One region of the Planococcus sp. APC 3906 genome, then DNA from elsewhere that is predicted to be linked to it. Evidence: riboswitches for the same ligand, from Rfam matches in the RefSeq annotation. Region 1 holds a riboswitch; the other holds the start of a gene.
The links. A riboswitch is a leader RNA that binds a small molecule or an ion and turns the genes downstream of it on or off. The one in region 1 is predicted to bind S-adenosylmethionine.
Positions count from the first base shown of each region.

Region 2: linked by a shared signal. The riboswitch ahead of QMA09_RS05110 (MetQ/NlpA family ABC transporter substrate-binding protein) and the one ahead of QMA09_RS05785 (2,3-diketo-5-methylthiopentyl-1-phosphate enolase) in region 1 are both predicted to bind S-adenosylmethionine.

Region 1 covers NZ_JASDCW010000006.1:114,109-118,529, forward strand. Annotated here, with positions in the region: gene mtnA (S-methyl-5-thioribose-1-phosphate isomerase) at 1-833, opposite strand, end outside; gene mtnK (S-methyl-5-thioribose kinase) at 833-2,017, opposite strand; SAM riboswitch class I at 2,095-2,249, opposite strand; SAM riboswitch class I at 2,774-2,883, shown strand; gene QMA09_RS05785 (2,3-diketo-5-methylthiopentyl-1-phosphate enolase) at 2,963-4,177, shown strand; gene QMA09_RS05790 (2-hydroxy-3-keto-5-methylthiopentenyl-1-phosphate phosphatase) at 4,183-4,421, shown strand, end outside.
Region 2 covers NZ_JASDCW010000005.1:161,379-165,799, forward strand. Annotated here, with positions in the region: gene QMA09_RS05105 (acyl-CoA dehydrogenase family protein) at 1-931, opposite strand, end outside; gene QMA09_RS05110 (MetQ/NlpA family ABC transporter substrate-binding protein) at 973-1,797, opposite strand; SAM riboswitch class I at 1,901-2,026, opposite strand; gene groL (chaperonin GroEL) at 2,199-3,830, opposite strand; gene groES (co-chaperone GroES) at 3,900-4,184, opposite strand; gene QMA09_RS05125 (hypothetical protein) at 4,386-4,421, opposite strand, start outside.

The DNA of each region.
Region 1 (4,421 bases):
GAAATGGATACATCGAATGTCGATGCCGGCGCCGCTACATAAAACGGGATGCCGTACGCATCAGCCAGCAGCGCTAAATTCAGCGTGCCGATTTTGTTCGCCGTGTCGCCGTTCGCTGCAATGCGGTCGGCTCCGACGATGATCGCCTCGACTTCTTTCGCGCCAATCGTATGGGCGGCCATGCTGTCGGTGATCAGCGTCACGTCGACCCCTGATTGCTGAAGCTCCCATACCGTCAGCCGGGACCCTTGAAAGACCGGACGCGTTTCGCAGGCATACACTTCGAATTGCCGTCCGATTTCACTTCCGAGATGAAACGGCGCCAACGCTGTGCCGTATTTCGCAGTCGCGATGGAACCGGCGTTGCAAATCGTCATGACGCGCGTTTTGCCTTCCAATAAAGCCAGGCCGTATTCGCCGATTTTCCGGCACGCTGCTTCGTCTTCTTCGTGGATGCGCACCGCTTCTTCGAGCAGCAGCACTTTCCCCTGCTCTACGGTGGCAGCCTCCTTCACTTTCGCTGTCAGCCGATCCAGCGCCCATACCAAGTTAACCGCTGTCGGGCGCGAGCTGCCCAAGTGCGCCGCGTCTTTTTCGACTAAGTGGAAAAAGGTCTGAAGTTCTTCCGTGTCGTGTCGCACCGCCGCGAGCGCCAGTCCATATGCAGCGGCGATGCCGATTGCCGGTGCGCCGCGCACTTTCAGCGATAAAATCGCGTCATAGACATCTTCCAAGGTTTCCAGCGCCACGTACTCGATTACATGCGGCAGTTTCTGCTGGTCCAAAATCGTCAGCTTGCCGTCTTGCCAGGAAATTGATAACGGGATTGCCATTATTCCGCCTCCCCGATCAACGCTGTCACTTCATAGATGCTCTTCACTTCAGCACGCTGCAAAATCAGCTTTTCGCCAAACTGCAATGCCCGCTCCTTCAACTCGATGCGGCGGCTGTCGTCTTCGATGCCGTCCAAATCTTTTACATGCGCCAAGCCGATCGTCCGGCGAATTAATTCACAGCCCGCAAAGCCCAAAGCATCCCGGAAAATCTTCTCGATGATGAACTCGCGGTAGCCTGCCGTTTGCTGGAAAGATTCAATGCCTTTGTTTTCCCAAAGGTCCGTGAACCGCGCCTCGAACGTTTCCCATGTCCGTTCAATATGCGAAAGGATCACTTTGCGCTGATTCCCCTTGCGTGTCAGCGATTGGAAAATCAAATTGGCGAGGAATAAGCCGACATCAAAGCCGATCGGCCCGTAATAAGCGAATTCCGGATCGATGACCTTCGTTTCGCTGTCACTCGCGAAGATGCTGCCGGTATGGAGGTCGCCATGCAGCAGCGCTTCCGCTTCGGTCAAAAAGCTGAACTTCAATTTCGCCGCTTCCAGCTGAAGCGCCTTGTTGGCCCATAACGCTTCCACAGCCCCTTTCAGCTCCGGTTCGAAATCGTTGGTTTCATTGTCGAAAAACGGATCTGTAAAAATGAGGTCTTCGGTGATCTTGCAAAGCTCCGGATTCGAGAACGCCGCAGCGAGCTTTTTCTTCTCAAAAGGGTGAAGCGCAAAATCCGATGTCTGGAACAAGGTGCGCGCCAAGTATTCGCCGATGTCCGTCGACAGCTGCGGATACGCCTTTCCGGCAATCAAGCCTTCACGGGCAATCGTCAAATGCGACAAGTCTTCCATCACCGTCAATGCCAAAACCGCGTCCGTGGCATATACCGCCGGCACCAGATTCGGCACGAACTCGCCGTGTTTCCGAAGGGCGTCCGCCTCGATCTGCGCGCGCTGCAAGGTCAGCGGCCAGCTTTCGCCGACAACTTTCGCATACGGCAGCGCCTGTTTCAAAATCACACTCTTGCCGCTTTCCGGGTCCGCCACGCGGAACACGTAATTCAAATTGCCATCGCCGATTTCGTCGCATTGCAATGCCGCGCCTTCCGGGAATGGATAATGCGTTCTCGCAAGCGCCACCGCCGTTTCTATTGTCAATTCTTCGTATTGTTTAGCTGCTATTGCCATATGTCATCTACCTTTCGAATGCAAAATAAAAAGCCTCTTTCCCAAAAGAAAGAGGCTCAGAAATATAGTTTCCCTGCCTCTTATCTTTCAGAAATGTATATTTCTGATGGAATTAGCACCGTGCCTTGCGGGATCTTCATCCCGGCGCTGAAGCGCCCCTTCTCACGAAGGTATTACGGTCGGTTGCTGGGCGTCATAGGGCCAATATCCCTCTGCCTGCTCTTGATAAGAGTGTTGTTGCATATGTGTTTGCTGTTTGAAAAGAATCCTATCACGATTCAGAATTGAGTGTCAATAACTTTTTTCAATATTCCTTTTCGTTTCGCTTCAGGCGGACGCTTACCGCGGGCCTGGCTTCAGTCTCCTCGTCGCTTCGCTCCTGCGGGGTCTTCAGCACAGGCTAGTCCCGCAGGTGTCGCCGCCTTCCGCTTCATTCAATGTTAAAACTTATAATAGTGTTTCATTTCTTTTAACAAAGAACACGAAAGATACACTTTCTGAAGTTGCTATAGACTCTCGAGATATGGAGCAAAACAGCGGAGACGCCTGCGGGAAAGCGAGACAGCCGAGACCCCGCAGGGAGCGAAGCGACTGAGGAGGCTTGGCGCTCGCCCGCGGCAAGCGAAGCTGTTTTGCGGAATATCGGTCGAATATCCCACTTTTCCTCACCCACAATTTACAGATAATTATTGACAGAAAGTTTTAATCGTGGAATAATCAGAATTACTTTGTATAGCGAAACCAATTGAATACGCATTCTTATTCAGAGCAGGTGGAGGGACAAGCCCTATGACACCCGGCAACCGGTCCAGCAATGGACACGGTGCTAATTCTTGCAGCCCGTTTGACAGGCTGAGAAATAAGAAGTTGTTAAGCCCATTAACCTCTTCTTGTTTGAAGAGGTTTTTTTCTATTTCCAATTAATTTAAACGGAGTGTGGATGATTTGAGCAGATTGACAGCGACATACCAACTTTACGGAAAACCCGGTTCATTTGAAAAAAAGGCGGAAGGCATCGCGCTTGGCTTGACGATCGGTTCGTGGACTGATTTGCCGCTTCTCGAGCAGGAGCAATTAAAACAGCATAAAGGTGAAGTAATCTGGGTCACCGAGTTTGAAGATGCACCGCATCCGCTGAACCCGGGACTGATCCGCGCGGAAGCGAAAATCTCGTATCCGAGCGCGAATTTCTCGCCGGACCTGCCGGCCATTTTGACCACGGTGTTCGGAAAGCTGTCGCTCGACGGCGAAGTGAAGCTGCTCGATTTAGCTTTCGACGATGAACTGCTCGGGCATTTCCCTGGGCCGCAATTCGGCATCGAAGGCGTCCGCAGTTTGATTGGCGTCCAGGACCGGCCGCTTGTGATGAGTATTTTCAAAGGCGTAATCGGCCGGAACTTGGAATTTTTGAAAGCCCAGCTGCGGCAGCAGGCGCTCGGCGGCGTCGATCTTGTGAAAGACGACGAAATCCTGTTTGACAATCCGTTGACGCCATTCGAACAGCGGATTACCGCTGGCAAAGAAGTGCTGCAGGCTGTGTTCGAGGAAACCGGCCACCGCACCTTGTATGCCGTGAATCTTTCCGGCCGCACGTCCACGCTTCGCGACAAAGCGAAAAAAGCACGGGAACGGGGGGCTGACGCGCTGCTGTTCAATGTCCATGCTTACGGGCTCGACGTTCTGCAGGAATTGGCGGAAGACCCGGACATCCGGCTCCCATTGATGGCCCATCCGGCATTCAGCGGCGCTTTCACTTCTTCTCCGACTTATGGGTTGGCGACCGCACTCGCACTCGGCAAATTGACGCGCATTGCCGGAGCGGACTTCTCGTTGTTCCCCTCCCCTTACGGCAGTGTTGCACTTGAAAAGAGCCAGGCCTTGGCGCTTGGCGAAGAACTGGTGAAAGCAAGCCCGTTGAAACGCACTTTCCCGGTGCCTTCAGCCGGCATCCATCCCGGCCTTGTGCCACAGCTGTTCGAAGATTTCGGCACTGACAGCATCATCAACGCAGGCGGCGGCGTCCATGGCCATCCGGACGGCGCGGCTGGCGGCGGCAAAGCATTCCGCCAGGCAATTGACGCCGTGCTGAACGGACAGTCACTTGACGAAGCCGCCAAACACCATCACGAATTAAAAACAGCATTGGATATGTGGGGGTAATAAGCATGAATAAAACAGTCATCTTCTGTGATTTTGACGGCACCATCACCAACTCAGACAACATCATCGCCATCCTTCAGCATTTTGATCCACCGGGATGGACTCCAATAAAAGACCGAATCCTGTCCCAGGAAATCTCCATCCGCGATGGCGTGGCGCAAATGTTCTCGCTGCTGCCGGCCGCCAAAAAAGATGAAGTGATCGAATTTGTTCTGGAGCAGGCGCAAATCCGCGAAGGTTTTGC
Region 2 (4,421 bases), on a different contig from region 1:
GTTCCTCTTCATTCGACTCATCCCACTGCTTCGCCACAGAATATAAAAAATGTCTCGCTCTGACTAATTCCAATTCGATTTGACCAATCTTTTGTTTCACATTCGGCAGCTCGATAATTGGACCGTTAAGACTATTCGGCGAGTATTCTTTTGCAAAACTGATGGCATAATCCTGTGCTGCCTGTGCAATGCCGAGGTAGCATGCCGGAATATGAAGCAGCCATCCAGCTGCCTGTTTTTTTCCGGGTTCGAGAATTTCGACTAATGAGTCTTCCTCAAGCTTGACGTTATTCAATATCAAATCATGGCTCCCTGTGCCTTTCATCGCCATGCTATCCCAGGTTTCTTCGATTTCTACTCCCGCTTTTGACCGTGGAATGAGAAAAAATCCAATTTCACCTGTCTCTTCAATCGTCGCTGTTACGTTGTAATAATCCAATACGGGAGCCATTGTTGTAAACGTCTTCCTGCCATTAATAACCCAATGCAACCCATCCTTTTTAGCCGTTGTGGAAGGTTTTCCTCCCCTTGTCGGACTTCCTGTTTGTTTTTCAGTCGCACAGTTATTGATCAACGTCCCATTTTCTCTGACATCATCATATAAAGTTTTTAGCGTAGACTCTTTCCATCTATTCTTTTCTCCCAGATCTTTAATGATTCCCATATGCCAGCCGATGGATAATCCTGTGGACCCATCTGCCTTGCTGATCACTTCTTGGCAGCGCAGCATCTCATATAACGAGATGCCCGCTCCCCCATACTCCAACGGAATCGTCAATGAAGGATAATGGATTGCTTTCAGTTCTTTAAAATTCTCAAATGGAAACCTTCCTTCAAGATCATTTTCGGCCGCTCTCTCTGAGAAGGAGGAAACCGTACGTGTTAGTATCTGCAAACGCTCTTCAAAAGTATTAGCTGCTGTGATATCCATATACACTTCACCTTTCTTTTTCTAACCCGCGTTCTTAGTTATTAATTCCATTCCTCTGTCAAGATGAACCCGTCATACTGTTCATTCGACTCGATGTATTCCTTAAATTCCTCTGATTCATATGCTGCTTTCAAATCTTTCGCCCATTCTGCATCTTCATTTTCTTCATCAATCGTTACAACGATCCGATGCTGTTCAGGTGTATCTTCAATCTTGAGGGCATCTGTAATTTTCCGGTCCGGAGCATTGGCAATATAATTGCCATTGACGACACCAAAGTCAATGTCCTGCAGCGATACTAGAATTTGAGCAGGGTCTAATACTTTGATATCAATATCGTAATCGGCTGTTTCAACACCCTTTAGGTTAAAATCAGTCACACCTGCATCAGATGAGACAGTCACCCATCCCAACTCTTCAAGAATACGCACCGCTCTTTCCTGGTTTACCGGATCATTCGGCACCCCTACAGTCGTTCCGTCTTCCACTTCATCCAAGGATTGATGTTGTTCTGAATATAATCCTTGAGGGGCACTCGGCACGAAAGCAATACCTGTCATATTCATGTTTAATTCATCATTCATTCCTTCCATATAAGCGGTACTCTGAAAAATACTTGCATCAATTGAACCTTCTTGCATTGCCGGATTCAACTGCATATTCTGGGAGAAGGTTGTCGTATCAACGGTGTATCCTTTCTCCTCTAAGATGGGCAAAATGCCTTCTTTGAATTGCTGCTCGTACGTGCCCACTCCGAATCCAACCCGCACTTCTTTCGCATCTTCTCCAGATGCTTGATCATTTCCGCAACCTGCTAGCAACAGGGATGCTGCAACCCCCAACACACCAATTAAATGCTTTTTCATCTGCTATCTCTCCCTACTTTTCATTTTTCGTTGCTTCTGGCCTTCCCTTGAATAGAAAAAAGCCCCTCTCCATAACTAAGAAGAGGGGCTCACGGTCCGGCTCTTCTCATCTTTCAAGTGCTGTCTAAGGCACTTGCAGGATTTGGCACAGTTACAAATTGGATTGTTTCCAATTAGTTCCGCTGCCGAAGCTTCAAAGGGCCAGTCCCTCCACTTCTCTAGATAAGAATTTATGTATACTCGAAATTAAATGCCGAGTAATCTGATATGATTAATACAATAACAGACGATCCATTTTATTACAATACACTTAGAAGAAATCAATTTAATATTTTATCCATTAAAATAGAAAAAGTCCCTCTCACTAAGTGAAAGGGATTTTTTCTGGAAGGGCTGATGAATTACATCATGCCGCCCATGCCGCCCATATCAGGCATGCCGCCGCCTTGACCTGCTGGTTCTGGGATGTCTGCGACAACTGCTTCAGTCGTCAAGAACATCGCTGCTACAGATGCCGCGTTTTGTAGTGCTGAACGCGTCACTTTAGTAGGATCGACGATTCCTTCTTCAAGCATGTTGACCCATTTGCCATTCGCTGCGTTAAAGCCGATGCCGACTTCTTCCGATTTCAAGCGGTGAACGATGATCGATCCTTCAAGGCCTGCGTTCGTTGCGATTTGGCGTACTGGCTCCTCCAACGCGCGAAGAACGATTTTGACGCCTGTTGCTTCGTCGCCTTCTCTTGTTTCAAGAAGTTCCGCGACTTTATTGTAGACATTGACAAGCGCTGTACCACCGCCTGCAACGATTCCTTCTTCTACTGCTGCGCGCGTTGCGTTCAAAGCATCTTCAATGCGCAATTTGCGTTCTTTCAATTCGGTTTCAGTAGCCGCTCCGACTTTGATGACTGCTACGCCGCCGGCAAGTTTCGCCAAACGTTCCTGCAATTTCTCTTTGTCGAATTCTGAAGTCGTTTCTTCCAGCTGGTTGCGGATTTGCGCCACGCGGGCAACAATCTTCTGCTGGTCTCCAGCGCCTTCAACGATTGTCGTGTTTTCTTTCGATACGACAACTTTCGATGCACGGCCAAGCTGTGTGATGTTCGTTGTTTTCAATTCCAAGCCAAGGTCTTCCGTGATGACTTCCGCACCCGTAAGTGCAGCAATGTCTTCAAGCATCGCTTTGCGGCGATCGCCGAAGCCAGGAGCTTTAACAGCTACAGCATTAAACGTTCCACGCAATTTGTTGACGACCAATGTAGCCAACGCTTCGCCTTCAACGTCTTCCGCTACAATCAATAGCGGTTTGCTTTGCTGAACAACTTGCTCAAGCACTGGAAGGATTTCCTGGATGTTGCCGATTTTCTTGTCAGTGACAAGGATGAACGGGTTTTCAAGGACCGCTTCCATTTTATCCGAATCTGTCACCATATATGGCGACTGGTAGCCGCGGTCGAATTGCATGCCTTCCACAACATCCAATTCCGTCGTGAAGCCGCGTGATTCTTCCAGCGTGATAACGCCGTCGTTGCCAACGCGCTCCATCGCTTCAGCGATCAAGTTGCCCACTTCAGCATCTCCAGAAGAAATTGCCGCAACTTGTGAAATGGATTCTTTTCCTTCGATTTGCTGGGAAACGGCTTTCAAGCCTTCCACAGCGCTTTCAACAGCCAATTCGATCCCACGGCGGATGCCGACAGGGTTCGCGCCTGCAGTGACGTTTTTAAGGCCTTCACGGATCATTGCCTGCGCAAGCACCGTTGCCGTTGTCGTACCGTCTCCTGCGATGTCATTCGTTTTAGAAGCGACTTCCGCCACCAATTTCGCGCCCATGTTTTCGAACGGGTTTTCAAGTTCGATTTCTTTCGCGATCGTTACGCCGTCATTCGTGATGAGGGGCGAACCGAATTTCTTCTCAAGTACAACGTTGCGCCCTTTCGGCCCAAGTGTCACTTTCACTGCATCTGCCAATTTATCAACACCGCGCAGCATCTGGCTGCGTGCATCTTCGCTGAATAAAATCTCTTTTGCCATGTTTAGTTTCCTCCTCTATCTAGTTAACGTGTTCTAATGTATCGCCCGCAAATTGCGGGAATATATGGCTTAGCCTAATACAGCTAAAATGTCGTTTTCGCGCAAGATCAAGTATTCGTTGCCTTCGTATTTAAGTTCAGATCCTGCATATTTCGAGAAGATGACCCGGTCGCCTTCTTTGACGTCCAATTCAGTGCGCTGTCCATTGTCGCGGATAAGTCCGTTGCCAACAGCGATCACTTTGCCTTCCTGCGGTTTTTCCTGTGCCGATCCCGGCAATACAATCCCGCTTGAAGTTTTTTCTTCAGCTTCGATAAGCTTAATAATTACGCGATCTCCTAATGGTCTTAACAATTGAAACACCCTCCTCAGATTATCTAAATAATTTTCCTTAGCACTCTCAACACTCGAGTGCTAACCCACTTCTCAGTTTAATAAAACCGCCTCTCTTTTGCAAGTCAAAACATTCTCTTTTTTTTAAAAAGCCCTGCACTCATTTCTCTCTTCGTTCTTCTGCCGTCTGCTTTATTGCGTTAAAATGTTCGAGCGCAGAGATCACGGCGCCTCAATGATTTCTTCCGAGCATAAAAG